2 regions of the Hungatella sp. L36 genome follow, and region 1 is predicted to be linked to the other one. Evidence: a T-box and tRNA genes for the amino acid it is inferred to sense, from the RefSeq annotation. Region 1 holds a T-box; the other holds one or more tRNA genes.

Region 1 (7,948 bases):
ACCATTTACCCGGATGTGATCGAGTCAGGACTTGGAAAGTCAGCCGTGATCAAGTCTCACCACAACGTGGGCGGACTTCCGGAGCATGTGGATTTTAAGGAGATCATCGAGCCGCTGCGCCTTCTGTTTAAGGATGAGGTAAGAAAGGCCGGTCTGGAACTTGGAATTCCGGAGTATTTGGTTTACCGCCAGCCGTTCCCGGGCCCGGGCCTGGGCGTGCGTATCATCGGCGAGATCACACCGGACAAGGTAAAAATCGTTCAGGAAGCCGATGCAATCTACCGCGAGGAGATTGCAAAAGCCGGAGTCGATAAGGGACTCGGCCAGTATTTCGCAGCGCTGACGAATATGCGGTCGGTTGGCTGCATGGGTGATGAGAGAACGTACGATTATGCCGTTGTACTGAGAGCTGTGCTTACATCTGATTTTATGACTGCGGAGTCGGCAGAACTTCCGTGGGAGGTCCTGGGAACTGTGACCAGGAGAATTGTCAATGAAGTGAAGGGCGTGAACCGGGTGCTTTATGATTGTACGGGGAAGCCGCCGGCTACGATTGAATTTGAATAATAGATATGTTCCCGGGAACCCAGTAAAATCAAGGGGCCCCGGGATTTTTTGCCCATCCGGTACGAAAACGGTACGCATTATTCCGGAAACTAATACTGTCTTAAAGAAGTCAGGCAGAGCAGAAAAAAGACGATATAATATGCCCAGCTGCGCATTATCCCCATCAGCCTCTATCTAAGTTTGAGGAGCGCTCCCGGAAACGTTAATAGAATGACTATTTACGGAGGCCATTTATATCGTCTGGCTCTGCTTTGGCTCTAGTTATTTGAAAACTAATATATTTTTAAACGTGTATCACTATTTTGTACCGTACAACTTCATTAATCTGTGTTTATGAAAATAGCATACCGGCATTAAAGTCTCAATATGTCGACGCGATCCATATGCCAGCATAATCCAGACACCAGATCAGTAAATCATAAGCTTCCCCTATATCAAAGATTAACCGGAATCGGCACAACCTTATTTCCCATTTCAGATAAATAGAAAATTCTAAAAATAATTTTTCTCTGTCCTAAACCTCACACCATCATTTTACCATATCACCATCCCGATAAAGTGCCAATCCGCACTCTAGAGCCAGCATAAAATATTTCTCAGCACTATCTACTCCATAGTCGGTCAAATCTCTTTGTTCCCATTCCCCATGATCCAGGCTGTCTGCACTATAAAAAAACTGAACAAACGGAATATGCCTGTATTTCGCAGCGGCCAATAAAGCAGAGTATTCCATATCAACGGCGATACAGCCAGCTTCTTTGCGCTCCGTAATTGTGTTCAAGGTTTCCCGGTAGATACCATCCGTTGTCCATATTTTGCCCGCAGTATAAGGGCAGCCACACCTTTCCAGACATTCTGTTAAACGTTTCGTTATTTCCTGGTCCGGGGCAATTTCTTCGCTCGGCGCTAAATAATGGTAACTCGTTCCTTCATCTCGTACTGCCCCGGTAGGGACGATTAAATTGTGCTGGACAGTATCGTCATCCAATACACCGCAGCAGCCGAAGAAAACAAACTTTTTTGCCCCGGAAGCAATTACTTCTTCAAAACAGCTCACACTGGCAGGGGCACCGACTAATGAAAGGTAGAATGCAAACTCCTTTCCTCCATACGTAATTTTATAGACTGGATTTTCTCCATTTGCAGTAATTAAATTAGTAATTACTTCAGCATTGCTTTGAGTAGAAACTCTATCTATAATTCGCTTTGAAAATGTAGATATACAGACTTCCGGGAAATTTTCGACCGGCTTTACCGTATCAGTCGGATTTAAAATAGCACGATCCATTGTACGATTACTATAAAATACTGTTTTCATATGGTATCTCCTCACTTTCTGGTAATAATAAAAGCTTTATTTGCTCAATAATTCTTTTTGGAATATTTGTATCAATATCCATCATGACACCATACATTCTTACTCCCTGGTAGGAAAATACAATCAAATCAAAGATTGCCTCCGGGTTTACCGTCTTAAATTCCTTTCGTTTCATACCGTACTGGATAAAGTCAACCCACATTTTTTTCGAATCGAGATATTGCTGAGTAATGGAATTATCACTTTTGGATATATTCGGATTGCTGAAGAATTCATAGATTGCAATACTTAAAGAGGAACTTTGGTCTAACATTTCTTTTTCGTATCTCGTTAAAACATCACAAAGAATTTCTGCTGCTGATGTACCTTTCTGCATTTTTTCGGAAAATTCGTTTTGCTGATTTCCCATAAGAAAATTTACAATTTCAAGAAAAATTTGTTCGGTACTTTCATAATGGCGATACAGTCCCCCGCGGCTAAGTCCTGTTTTTTCGCAAATATCTTTCATAGTCACATCTTTGTAGCCTTTTTCAGTAAAAAGTTTAAATGCCTCCATACAGATAAGCTGTCTGGTTTGATCTCCCTTAATTCCCATTTTCGGTATTCTCCTTTGCGACATGCATGTCTCTTTTTGTATTATGCGACATATGTGTCGCTTTGTCAATGAGAATTTGTTTTAAATATAAGAAGCAATTAACAGTTTGCCGCTTTTAAAATAGTAATCATACGATTCTAAATAGCAATGACATATCCTGAATAACAATCCGGAATACTTTCATTTCGTACAAAACATAAAACGCCATCAGGTCTTGACACCTCCCTTCATTTGTGCTATTGTGCATATAATCAAATACAAAAAGCGATGATAAGAAATAGTAGGTATTCCGGACTTTACAGAGAGAAAGCGGTTGGTGCAAGCTTTCATTGAAGGAGTAGCGAACCGGTCTTTGAGCTGTGGGCTGAACGGAACGTAGATTTCCCAGTAGGTTTCGCCGGATTCTCCCGTCACAGAGAAAGAGTATCAGGCAGTCTGCCCCGTACTCGCGAGCGCGGATTTATTCCGAATTTAGGTGGTACCACGGACTTTTGTACAGTTCGCCCTAAGCTGATGAGCGTCAGCTTGGGGCGTTTTTTAGTTTGTGGAAAATGAAAAAGGGAGGAAATCATATGAAACTGGAAAAACTTGTAGGGGATCGTTTTAAAGAACGTCCCGCGGACTGTGTCGTGGACAGCCATGCGCTGATGGTCCGCGGCGGCTATATGAAGTATGTGGCAAATGGTATTTATTCGTCGTATACGCCTTTAAAGAGGATTACTCGTAAGATTGAACAGATTATGCGGGAGGAAATGGACGCAATCGATGGGCAGGAGGTACAGTTTCCTGTTGTGATGCCGGCCTCCTTATGGCAGGAGTCCGGCCGGTATGAGAGCATTGGAAAAGAACTGCTCCGGTTTGCCGACCGGGGCGGCAGCCCTCTGGTTCTCGGTATGACCCACGAGGAGGCGGCGGTTCAGCTTGTGAGGGAATATGGACAGAGCTATTTGAAATATCCTTTTATGATCTATCAGATTCAGACAAAATTTCGTGATGAGGCGCGTCCGAGGGCGGGACTGATCCGGGTCCGCGAGTTTACAATGAAGGACGCCTACTCGTTCCACACAAGCCAGGAGGATTTAGAAGCGTATTATGACAGGTGTTATAAGGCCTATGAGCGGATTTATAAGAGGGTGGGAGTTCCTGAGGTCATATCCGTGGCATCGGATTCCGGCATGATGGGCGGCAGCATTTCCCATGAATTTATGCTTTTGACTCCCATCGGAGAGGACTCCATCGCGATCTGCGGGGAGTGCGGATACCGGGCCAATATGGAAGCGGCGGAAACCATTGTGCGCAGTGCCAGGGATGAAATTTCAGATGAACTGACGCTGGTTCATACGCCGGATATACACACGATTGAGGATATCTGTCATTTCCTTGAAACCGGGAAGGAACACTCCTGTAAGGCAGTGGTTTACCAGCGGAATTCTGACGACAGGTATATTGTCCTGTTTATTCGGGGCGATCTGGAAGTAAATGAAACAAAGCTGACCAATTATCTGGGTTATGAGATTCACCCGGCAGTCATCACTGAGGAAAGCGGCCTGACGGCTGGATATATTGGTCCGTACAACTTAAAGGGGGATTTTACGGTTCTGTTTGACCGTTCGCTGGAAGGGGCAAATAATTTATCCTGTGGCGCCAATATCTGTGAATACCACTATACCGGGCTGGATATGAAACGGGATGCGGGCAGCGCAGAATACCATGACTTTGCGAAGATCACCGAAGGCGGAAGCTGTCCTCACTGCGGGAAGGCGGCAATTAAGATTTCACGCGGTATTGAGGTCGGAAATATTTTTCAGTTAGGTACAAAGTATACAAAAGCCATGGATATGACGTATGTGGCAAAGGACGGAAGTATGCAGTATCCGGTGATGGGATGCTACGGGATCGGTGTGGGCCGGCTTGCTGCCGCTGTATGTGAGGCGCACCATGATGAATTTGGACCGATTTGGCCAAAGGAAATTGCACCGTGGCAGATTCATTTATGTGCTGTCCGGCCGGACCATGAAGAAGTCAGAGCGTATGCGGACCGCCTGTATGAGGAATTGCAGAGCAGGGGCGTGGAGGTGATCTATGACGACCGCCAGGTAAGCGCCGGCATCATGTTTTCCGATGCGGATCTGCTGGGAGTTCCGCTGCGAGTCATTGTCAGCCCGAGGAACCTGAAACAGAATATTCTGGAGGTGGCTTCCAGGGATAAGCGCTTTTCAGAGAAAATAGCAATGGAGCATGCGGTGGAAACGTTACTGCAGCTCGTAAATGATCGCTAAAAGGCCTGGTGACTAATCAATACGCTGATAGAGATAGTAAAAAGGGCCTGCGTGTGTTAAAATGAGCGAAACGGTGAAAGGGCTTTATATGGAAGCCCAGGGGAGGAAAATAAGATGAAAACACCTGTATTAGAGACGGAAAGGCTGCTTTTGCGGCCATTTTGCGAAGCAGATGCACAGCGGGTCTTCGATTGCTGGGAAAGCGATCCGGATGTGGCGCGGTATATGTTTTGGAGCAGTCATAATGATGTTGAGAAGACCAGACAGTGGACTGCCTTCGAAGTCTCTCAGATACCATCGGATCAGTGGTACCGCTGGGCCGTGGTGCTTAAAGCGACTGGGGACCTGATCGGAACCGGACTTGTTTATTACGAAGAGGAATACCATTTATTTGAAATAGGTTATAATTTCGGGAAAGAATACTGGGGACATGGATTTGCGACAGAAACGATGGAAGCAATTGTGGATTTTGCAAAGAATGTCCTGAAGGTAAAGGAGCTGGTGGGCAGGTACGCAAAGGAGAATCCGGCGTCGGGCCGTGTGATGGATAAGCTGGGATTCCGGTATTTCAGAGAGATTCCTTATGAGGCGAACGAAGGAAAACACCGTTACAATGGGGTAGAGTGTAGGCTGAAGTTCTAAAAGGATATAAAATCATGAAAAAATATTTGTCCGCTGCAACATTTTATCAGGCTCATCTGTATAGAAGACAGAACGGCTAAGAAAGCTGTTAAAATTCCAAAAACAGAAAGGATAAATATTATGAAAAAAATGATGACTCTAATTATTTGTGCAGTGGTGGCGCTGTCAATCACTGCCTGCGCTTCCAGCGGTACCGCTGCAAAGACTCCAATAACAGAGACAACTGCTATAACAGAGGCAACTGCTATAACAGAGACAACTGCTATAACAGAAATAACTGCTATACCAAAATCAACAACTCCGGCGAATACCAATCCTGACACAATGATTGCCAATCCTTTCGTGGATTGCCAGACTATGGAGACTGCCGCCGAGGTGGCTGGATTTGAGTTTCGCACGCCGGAACAGGTGGAAGGCATCTCAGAAAAAAAGATACAGGCTGTGGATCAGGAGATGATCCAGGTTATCTATTCAGCGGATGAAAATCAGATTTTGATCCGTAAGGCACCGGGAACAAGGAATATAAGTGGGGATTATAACAACTATCAGAAAGAAGAAACCATCACGGTGGATGAAAGGCAGGTGACTTTAAAAGGAAACGATGGCGTCATCTCTCTCGCCACCTGGTCTGCAAACGATTACTCTTACTCCATTTATGTGAGCGCGGGCATGGCTCAGGACAGTATCGTAAGTCTGGTACAGGCGATTCATTAAAATAAGACTGCACAGGCAATGGCGGGAACATTTCCGGCATTGCCTGTCTTTGTGGGAGAGACAGTGATGGAAGTATGTATTTATTTGAAGAGGGGATGGAAGGACTGTATGATCTCTTTCCTCCGTAATATATGCAGCTATAAACAATCCCGGCGGCGTATCTTGTTTGCCAATGAAGCAAAGGCTGCTTTCGGGGAGTTTGCCAATAAAACAAAGGCTGCTTCCGGGGAGTTTGCCAATAAAGCAAAGGCTGTTTCCGGGGGAAATGCCGCTAACCGGGAAGCGGTCAATATGCAGGCGGCCAGAGTACTCGATGAATATGGAAACAGTATCTTGCGTCTGGCTTATTCCTATCTGCATAATATGAGCGATGCCGAGGACATCTTACAGGAGACGTTGATTCAGTTTTTAAAGACGGGCCCCTTACTGGAAAATACCTCGCACGAAAAGGCATGGCTGCTTAAAGTTGCTGCTAATTTAAGTAAGAACCGTATTGAATACAACCGGATCAGGCAGACGGATGAATTGGAAGAAACACTGGCCGCAGACTGCAGAGAGGATTTGTCCTTTGTATGGGAGGCGGTGAAAGCGCTGCCTGACAAATACCGTGAGGTCATACACCTGTTTCACTATGAAGGATATTCTACGGCACAGATAGGAAAAATGCTCAATAGAAAAGAAGCAACCGTTCGGTCGGATTTGCGGCGGGGAAGGCAGAAATTAAAGGATATTTTGAAGGAGGCATATGATTTTGGGTAAATACAAAGAACTTATCGAAAGAATAGAAGTAACCGATGATATGCGCTGCCGTATCCTTGATCATATCAGCAGAGAACCGATAGAGAGACCGGTAAGGATACTTCCGTTGGCCGGCCTCAGAAGGTACATGGCCGTTGCAGCCTGTTTTGTCGTCCTGGCAGCAGGCGCAGTTATGATTCCTGCGGTTCTGCATCATAATCCGTCATCGCCGGATCAAGGCGTGCTTACGGCGCCGGTGTTGTTAAATGCCGCTTCCGCAATGGAACTGTCAGAAATGGTGGGATTCGGCGTTGCTGATATCCCGTCCCTTATGTCTGCATCGGACAAAACCACTTATATGGCATTGGGAAAGGAACTGGCCGAAATAAAATACAACTCCGACAGCCAGACCGTCACATTTAGAAAGTCCGCTAAAATGGATGATAATTCAGGTGATTACAATAGTTACAGTACAGTGAAGGTGATTACCGTAAATATGGATTCCGTCACGTTGAAGGGAAATGACGGTAATTATAATCTCGCGGTCTGGTCAAAGGGAGAGTACTCTTATTCCCTGCATTTTACAGAAACGGTGACGGAAGAAGCAGTTAAACAGATCGTAGAGGAGATAGACGCAAGATGACGTTCGGGGCGGAGATATTATTTTAACCTGGTGATAGACTCCATCACTGCAGGTATCATCACCGCCCTTCACTGCCTCACCCGTTATGACTGCAGACACAACGATACATCTCAGACAATTGTTTGGAATACTGTTCCATCAACACAGATAACCGGGGTTCCCCTTCCATCGTCCGTTTATAGATGATCTCCGGGGATACGGTGCGATTCCTGTCAGCTTTCATATGAAGCATCTCCTGGATTTCGCTTAAAATACAGGCGGTAAAGGCCAGATAGTCTTCCATCTGTGCAGAATTAACCGCACTGGCTTTTCGGTTGTTGATTAAGAAAAGCATTTGTTCCGCCTCGGATATCATGTGCCAGGAAATCCATAGAAGTTTTTTGATAAAGGCCGAATCCTCATTTCCCGCCTTTTTCAAATACTGGATAATCTGGTCGTGAATCAGATGGTAA
Region 2 (7,948 bases), on a different contig from region 1:
TATACTCGGGCACGATGATCCGACCATGATAAGAATGCTTCAGGATTTAATCGGTTTTGATCCGGTTAAGGATATTCCGCTGGACAGCAGGGAGGTCATGTCCTTATTCCAGGATACATCGGCTCTGGGGATTACGCCGGATGATATCGGCGGATGTAAGCTGGGAGCGCTGGGCGTGCCGGAGTTCGGTACGGACTTCGCCATGCAGATGCTTATTGATACCCAGCCCAAGTATTTTTCTGACCTTGTGCGAATTGCCGGTCTGGCTCACGGTACCGACGTATGGCTGGGAAATGCCCAGACCTTGATTCAGGAGGGAAAGGCGACGATTCAGACCGCGATCTGTACCCGTGACGACATCATGATCTATCTCATTTCCATGGGGCTGGAGGAGGGACTCTCTTTTACCATCATGGAGAGTGTCCGAAAGGGAAAAGGCTTAAAGCCGGAGTGGGAAGAGGAGATGACAGGCCACGGCGTGCCGGACTGGTATATCTGGTCCTGTAAGAAGATCAAATACATGTTCCCGAAGGCCCATGCGGCCGCCTACGTTATGATGGCGTGGCGTATCGCTTACTGTAAGGTGTTTTATCCGCTGGCGTATTATGCGGCATTCTTCAGTATCCGAGCCAGCGGCTTCTCCTATGAGCTGATGTGCCAGGGACGCGATAAGCTGGAATATTACCTGGCTGACTACAGGAAGCGGATGGATACGCTGTCAAAGAAGGAACAGGATACGCTCCGCGATATGAGAATCGTTCAGGAGATGTACGCGAGAGGCTATGACTTTACGCCGATCGATATCTATCAGGCGAAGGCCCGCCATTTCCAGATCATCGGAGGCAAGCTGATGCCTTCCTTAAGCAGTATTGACGGACTTGGTGAAAAAGCGGCTGATGCCGTGGTTGATGCCGTGAAGGACGGCAGGTTCTTATCAAAGGAAGATTTCCGGAACAGGACGAAGGTCAGTAAGACGGTGTGCGATCTGATGGGAGATTTAGGACTGCTGGGCGAACTGCCGGAGTCTAATCAGCTGTCACTGTTTGATTTTTAAATTTTAATGGCAGCATAGCTATTATGTCATTCTGGGTTTTGTATTCTGGACTCAGAATACGGAGTGAAATAAATAAATAATCTGATTTGGCAATACAGCAAAAAGGCAGGTTCTGTGCAGACCTGCCTTTTTGCTGCCAATTATGAAGGGAGAAACCGCAGTGTCTTATTTTTCGTATCCAGCACAGCGCGGCAGCCAACTGGCAGGATGGCGTGATTTTTTCCGTGGCCGAAATCATCGCAGTACGCGACCGGGATGCTGTGTTTCCGGCCGAAACGTTCCAGCCTGCCAAGCAGCAGCTGCGATAAGGTGTCTGAATAGTTGCCGAACAGCAGCCCTGATACCTGATTTATGAAGGAACTCTGCTCAATATGGGACAGATACATGCTCACTGCAGCGACGGAACTAAATTTCTCGTGATCCTCCAGAAACAGGATATACTTCCGGTCTTTTTCTGTTTCCAGATAGCCGCTGTGCAGAGACAGGGCAAAATTTAAGGTATAGCCGCCGATTAAGGTGCCGCTGCAGATGCCGTCTTTCAGGGAATACCAGGTGCTGTTGCTGACGAAATGAACGGCATCCCGGCGAACCAGATGGGAGGAAAATTGTTCATAGGCGTAGGCGTCGATATCCTCGAATAGCCTGGGCGGCAGACCGTAATACGTGACCAGGCCTGTTTTCGTGTAAATCGCATTGAGAATAGAGGTACCGTCGCTGTGACTGGAAAACAGCTTTGGATTCCTCCTGATCGCTTCATAGTCGATATAGGGCAGCAGTTCAATACTGCCGTACCCGCCGCCGAATAAAACCAGTTTGACGTCTTTATCGGAAACCATCTCATTGAGATCATCGGCGCGCTCCGTCTCGCTTGCCGCGTAGCCGTACGTATGCCGGTATAAGCGGCTCCCCGTTTTCACCCGAAAGCCTTTCGCTTCGATCCCGGAGATGATTTTCGCGTAGTCGTCCGGAGTGACGGTATGGCTGGGGGAAATAATGCCGATGGTATCTCCCGGATTCAAGGGATTTGCCCACATAATCAATACCTGCTTTCTCATTTGTTTGTTTTGTAACGCTTTTGCTGAAACAAGACTGTCTAATTCTACCATGAACCTGCGGCTTCTTCAAGAAGCGCCGCGGAACCTGCCTTTTTATTTCCGAAGATTTCCAGCAAGATTTTCCTTTATTGAGAAATAATATTGACAGATACCATTGACAGGGATAAGAAATCATACTATAATGAATATACCCTATAGGGGTATATGAGAAAGGATGATCTTATGAGAACTGAAGTTTACGATATTGAAGGCATGTCCTGTGCAGCCTGCAGCAGTGCGGTGGAACGGGTCACGAGAAAACTGGAAGGTGTGGAGTCGAGTGACGTGAATCTGACGACGAACAAGATGACCATCACCTACGACGAGACGAAAGTCACTCCGGAGATGATTATGGGGAAGGTAGAGAAGGCCGGATTCGGCGCCTGCCCTCTGGCGGAGGAGAAAGATGTAAAGGCCCAGGAGGAGGAAAACTGGGGGAAGCAGGAGCAGCAGCGCGACACGATGAAGAGACGGCTGATCGTGGCCATCTGTTTTGCGGTTCCGCTTCTGTACATTTCCATGGGGCATATGCTCCCGTTTGAACTGCCGCTTCCGCATTTCCTCCATATGGAGGCAAATCCTTTTAACTATGCGCTGGCACAGCTGGTACTCACGGTTCCGGTGCTTATTGCGGGAAGGAAGTTTTACCTGGTAGGTTTAAGGGCGCTGTTTAAGGGCAATCCGAACATGGATTCCCTGGTGGCGATCGGCACCGGCAGTGCGTTTATCTACAGCCTCTGTATGACGGTTACGATACCGGTGAATCCGATGAACGCCCATCACCTCTATTACGAGTCGGCGGCCGTGGTCGTCACTCTCGTCATGCTGGGCAAATACATGGAGAGCAGAAGCAAGGGCAAGACCTCTGAAGCGATCAGAAAGCTGATGGAGCTGGCTCCGGACACCGCGATTCTCTATGAGGATGGTACGGAACGGGAAGTGGAAACGGCCAGTGTGAGAGTGGGACAGCATGTCCTTATCAAGCCGGGCAGCAGGATACCCCTGGACGGTATCGTGGCGGGCGGCAGCAGCAGCGTGGATGAGTCCATGCTGACAGGAGAGAGCATCCCTGTGGAGAAGCAGGAGGGCGACACCCTGATCGGCGGCAGCATGAATTACAACGGGGCCATGGAGATGGAGGTTACCCATACAGGCGGGGATACCACGCTTTCCAAGATCATTAAGATGATCGAGGACGCGCAGGGGAAAAAGGCGCCTATCTCCAAACTGGCAGACAAGGTTGCGGGATACTTCGTTCCGACGGTCATGGGAATCGCACTGGTTGCGGCGCTCCTCTGGTGGCTGTTTGGCGGCAAGGAGCTGTCTTTTGTCCTGACCATCTTTGTGGCGGTTCTGGTTATTGCCTGCCCGTGTGCGCTGGGACTGGCGACACCGACGGCGATCATGGTCGGAACCGGTCTGGGAGCCAGCCATGGAATCCTGATCAAGAGTGGTGAGGCGCTGGAGACCGCTCATAAGGTAGACACTGTCGTATTTGATAAGACGGGTACGATTACGGAAGGGAAGCCGAAGGTCACGGACATCGTGGTTCTGGATCAGACGGAGACCTCCGACGGTCTTCTTAAGCTGGCGGCCGGCTGTGAACAGATGTCGGAGCATCCGCTGGGGCAGGCCATCGTACTGAAGGCCAGAGAACAGGGGCTGGAGCTTGCCATGCCGGAGAAATTTGAGAGCGTGACGGGAGCGGGAATCATCGCATCCATCGGAACGAGCCAGGTGGCCGTGGGTAATGGAAGACTGGTGGAGCAGATGAAGGTATCCATGGGCGATCCCGTGAGAGAGCAGGCCCACCAGATGGCGAACCAGGGAAAGACACCGATGTATCTGATGGTGGATGGCACGTTAAAGGGCATTATCTGTGTAGCCGATACCATTAAGGAGACCAGCGTGGAGGCTGTGGACCAGTTAAAGAGTCTGGGAATCACGGTGTGTATGCTGACGGGAGACAATCAGAAGACAGCGGACTACATCGGCAGGCAGGCCCATATCGACACCGTAATCGCAGAAGTTCTGCCGGAAGACAAGGCCAACGTGGTGGAGTCTTTGCAGAAGCAGGGAAAGACCGTCATGATGGTTGGAGACGGAATCAACGACGCTCCGGCGCTTGTATCCGCGGATGTGGGAACGGCCATCGGTTCAGGAAGCGACATCGCTTTGGAATCCGGCGATATCGTCCTCATGAAATCCGATCTGCGCGACGTCTATAAGGCGGTAAAATTAAGCCGTCTCACGATTCGGAACATCAAACAGAATTTATTCTGGGCATTTTTCTATAACAGTCTGGGTATCCCTGTGGCCGCAGGTGTGTTATACTTATTTGGAGGCCCGCTGTTAAATCCGATGTTTGCCGGATTTGCCATGTCATTGAGTTCGGTCTGCGTGGTGAGCAACGCGCTTCGCTTAAAGACAGTAAAGCTGTAGGGGCATAAGGAATGGAGGTATGATATGGAGGAACGCACATGTGACTGTGCGGTGAAGCACAAGCATCGTCAGGCCGCGGAGGAAAAGGACTTACTGAACCGCTTAAACCGGATCGAAGGCCAGATCCGCGGCATCAAGAGCATGGTGGAAGACGAGCGGTACTGTGTGGACATCTTAACACAGGTATCCGCGGTTCAGGCGGCACTTAACAGCTTCAATAAGGTGCTGCTGTCGAGCCATATCAAGAGCTGTGTCGTGGAACAGATTCAGGACGGCAATTTAGAAGCGGTCGATGAGCTGTGTATGACGATACAGAAGGTTATGAAGTGATTGACCAACCGCAATTTATGAAAAAGAAAAGGAGATAAAGACTATGAAGACTTATCGCTGTGATGAAATGATGTGTAACGGATGTGTATCAAGAATCAACAAAGGGCTGGATCACGAGGGAATCGGCCACAAAGTGGATTTAGAGACCAAGACCGTGGTGATCGAGGAAGAGAAGGACTACGGAAAAGCAGTGGAAATTCTCGATGATCTGGGCTTTACGGCGGTGGAACAGCAGTAGAATTTTTCTTATATTTTAAAAAATTAAAAAAATTCCAAAATATAGTTGACAATCCATCATTTTTATATTATACTACCAAAGGTATCGAGGCGTGGCTCAGTTTGGTAGAGCGCTGCGTTCGGGACGCAGAGGTCGCAAGTTCGAATCTTGTCGCCTCGACGATTTTTGGTTAACATTCGATACGTGGCCTATTGGTCAAGCGGTCAAGACGCCGCCCTCTCACGGCGGAAACCCGAGTTCGATTCTCGGATAGGTCATAAAAAAGCTTTCGGAAAATAAATCCGGAAGCTTTTTTCGTTATCACACAAAATTATGGGTACGGGAGCCTGATGCAACACCTGTCCCAAAGTTTCATATCCTGTAGTATAAGCTTAAAAAGGAGTCAGCAGCGATATGAAGATATGTTTGGATGCGGGCCATCAGGGCCGGTATAACCAGAGCCCGGCAGACCATCGGTATTACGAGTCTGTCATGGTATGGAAACTGCACCTTCTGCAGAAAAAGTATTTGGAAGAGTATGGAATCGAAGTGATCACCACGAGGCGCCGGGAGGATGAGGACAAGGGTCTTTTCGCCAGAGGTGCGGAGTCGAAAGGATGCGATTTGTTCCTGTCCGACCATTCCAACGCGGTGGGAACCAGTGTGAACAATCAGGTGGACTATCCGGCCGCCTACTGCGTCATTAACGGAAGCGCGGATGGGATCGGAATGGCCCTCGCGCAGTGTGTGGAAAAGGTGATGAAGACGAAACAGCCTGCCAGAATTGAGCACAGAAGAGGGCAGAACGGGGATTATTACGGTGTGCTCCGGGGCGCGGCCTCCGTAGGGACTCCAGGGCTCATCCTGGAGCACTCCTTTCATACCAACGCGCAGATAGCCGCATGGCTCTTAAAGGAATCGAATCTGGACCGTCTGGCCAGGGCGGAAGCCGATGCCATCGCCCTGTATTACGGAATCACTGTGCAGGAAAAGAAATCCGGATGGCTGGAGGAGGACGGCGGGTGGCGGTTCTATCTCGGAGATTCGGGAAACTATGTGGCCGATGACTGGTACGAGGACGGCGATCAGTGGTACTGGTTTGACGGCGCGGGCATGATGGTGCACGATACCTGGAAGACCGGCTCTGACGGGATCTGGTATTACTTAAAGACCGACGGCGCCATGGCCAGAGACCAGTGGATCATCTGGAAGGGAGAGCTTTACCGGGCAAAGAAAGACGGCGCCATGTTCGAAGGGGAGCTGCATTTAAAAACCGATGAAAAAGGCGCTTTAAAGGAATAGAACGACGGTAGGGGAAGCTGTGACAGCTTCCTTTACTTTCCATTTACAATCGAACATATATTCGATACAATAGTATTGAGGTGATGATTGATGGAACGCACCATATTTCATGTGGATGTGAATTCGGCGTTTCTTTCCTGGGAAGCAGTCTACCGGATGAAGCATTTGGGCGGCCGACTGGATTTGAGGACGGTTTCCTCTGCGGTGGGAGGCGATGTGACGAGGCGTCACGGAATTATACTGGCAAAGTCCATTCCTGCCAGGGCATGCGGGATCAAGACGGGAGAGACTGTGTTTTCTGCCTTGAAAAAGTGCCCGGAGCTGGTATTGGTTCCGCCTAATTATAATCTCTATCAGAGATCCAGTGATGCACTGATCCGTCTCTTAAAGGAGTATACGCCGCTGGTGGAACAGTACAGTATCGACGAGGCTTATATGGATATGACGGAGAGCACGGCGCTGTTTGGACCGCCGGAGGTGGCCGCGGAGACGATAAGGGAGAGGATCTTACAGGAACTGGGGTTTACGGTGAACATCGGCGTGGCGCAGAATAAGCTTCTGGCAAAGATGGCCTCTGATTTTAAGAAGCCGAACCGGGTCCACACGCTGTGGAAGGAGCAGATTCCGGTGAAGATGTGGCCGCTTCCCGTGTCGGAGCTTTTCTTCATCGGGCGTGCGACCTACCGGAAGCTCAAGGGGATCGGAATCACCACGATCGGTGAGCTGGCACAGAGCGATCCGGATATTTTAAGGCGTCACCTGGGAAAACAGGGAGAGGTGATCTGGGGCTTTGCCAACGGCGTCGATCTATCTGCAGTGGAGGCGGAGGCTCCGCCCAATAAGGGATACGGCAATTCCACCACGGTGGCCTTTGACGTCTGTGACGCGGAAACGGCAAAACTGGTCCTCTTGTCCCTGGCGGAAACGCTGGGCGCCAGACTCAGGAAGGACGGTGTTAAAATCGGTGTGGTGGCGGTGGGAATCCGGGATTATCTGTTCGAATACCATTCTCATCAGATTTCGCTGGAAACGCCGACCAACATCACGAGGGAACTGTATGAGGCGGCATGCCGGGCATTTGACGAGGCGTGGGATAAGACGCCGGTCCGCCATCTGGGCATCCATACAAGTCACGTTTCCTCAGAGGAATCCAGGCAGATTGGGCTCTTCGACCGCATGGATTACGAAAAGCTGGAGAGAATGGATAAGGCAGTCGATGAAATCCGGAGGCGGTTCGGCAACGATGCTGTAAAACGCGCAGCTTTTCTCCCGGAGCATCCGGAGGGTGCCGCCGTACATGATCACATGGGCGGCGGAATCGCAAGGGAGAAGCGCACGGTGGATTACAGCAGACAGGAAGTTTTTTAAAGGAGTGGTGACATGTCGGCGTTCGGAATAGGGACAAATGCGGAAAGAGCGGACAGTGGGCTTCTGGCTGGCAGGCAGATCAAAATCGCGTGCAAGGCGTGGTTTACCAGTACCGGAGCGATCCAGCCCCTGTCCTTTAAG

What was found. The T-box of region 1 lies ahead of H8S80_RS22480 (proline--tRNA ligase). A T-box ahead of a tRNA ligase gene usually reads a tRNA of that ligase, here a tRNA-Pro.
Region 2: it has a tRNA-Pro gene. The T-box ahead of H8S80_RS22480 (proline--tRNA ligase) is inferred to sense a tRNA for this amino acid. The anticodon was not compared.

What each region holds. Positions count from the first base shown of each region.
Region 1 covers NZ_JACOPC010000011.1:17,009-24,956, reverse strand. Annotated here, with positions in the region: gene guaA (glutamine-hydrolyzing GMP synthase) at 1-567, shown strand, start outside; gene H8S80_RS22490 (nucleoside phosphorylase) at 1,097-1,885, opposite strand; gene H8S80_RS22485 (TetR/AcrR family transcriptional regulator) at 1,866-2,480, opposite strand; T-box leader at 2,739-2,991, shown strand; gene H8S80_RS22480 (proline--tRNA ligase) at 3,053-4,759, shown strand; gene H8S80_RS22475 (GNAT family N-acetyltransferase) at 4,874-5,401, shown strand; gene H8S80_RS22470 (hypothetical protein) at 5,398-5,724, opposite strand; gene H8S80_RS22465 (hypothetical protein) at 5,759-6,115, shown strand; gene H8S80_RS22460 (RNA polymerase sigma factor) at 6,182-6,874, shown strand; gene H8S80_RS22455 (DUF4367 domain-containing protein) at 6,867-7,496, shown strand; gene H8S80_RS22450 (FUSC family protein) at 7,573-7,948, opposite strand, start outside.
Region 2 covers NZ_JACOPC010000002.1:155,813-163,760, forward strand. Annotated here, with positions in the region: gene H8S80_RS06275 (PolC-type DNA polymerase III) at 1-1,054, shown strand, start outside; gene H8S80_RS06280 (S66 peptidase family protein) at 1,195-2,088, opposite strand; gene H8S80_RS06285 (heavy metal translocating P-type ATPase) at 2,332-4,590, shown strand; gene H8S80_RS06290 (metal-sensing transcriptional repressor) at 4,615-4,920, shown strand; gene H8S80_RS06295 (heavy-metal-associated domain-containing protein) at 4,964-5,158, shown strand; tRNA gene H8S80_RS06300 (tRNA-Pro) at 5,244-5,317, shown strand; tRNA gene H8S80_RS06305 (tRNA-Glu) at 5,344-5,415, shown strand; gene H8S80_RS06310 (N-acetylmuramoyl-L-alanine amidase family protein) at 5,552-6,439, shown strand; gene H8S80_RS06315 (Y-family DNA polymerase) at 6,530-7,807, shown strand; gene H8S80_RS06320 (hypothetical protein) at 7,820-7,948, shown strand, end outside.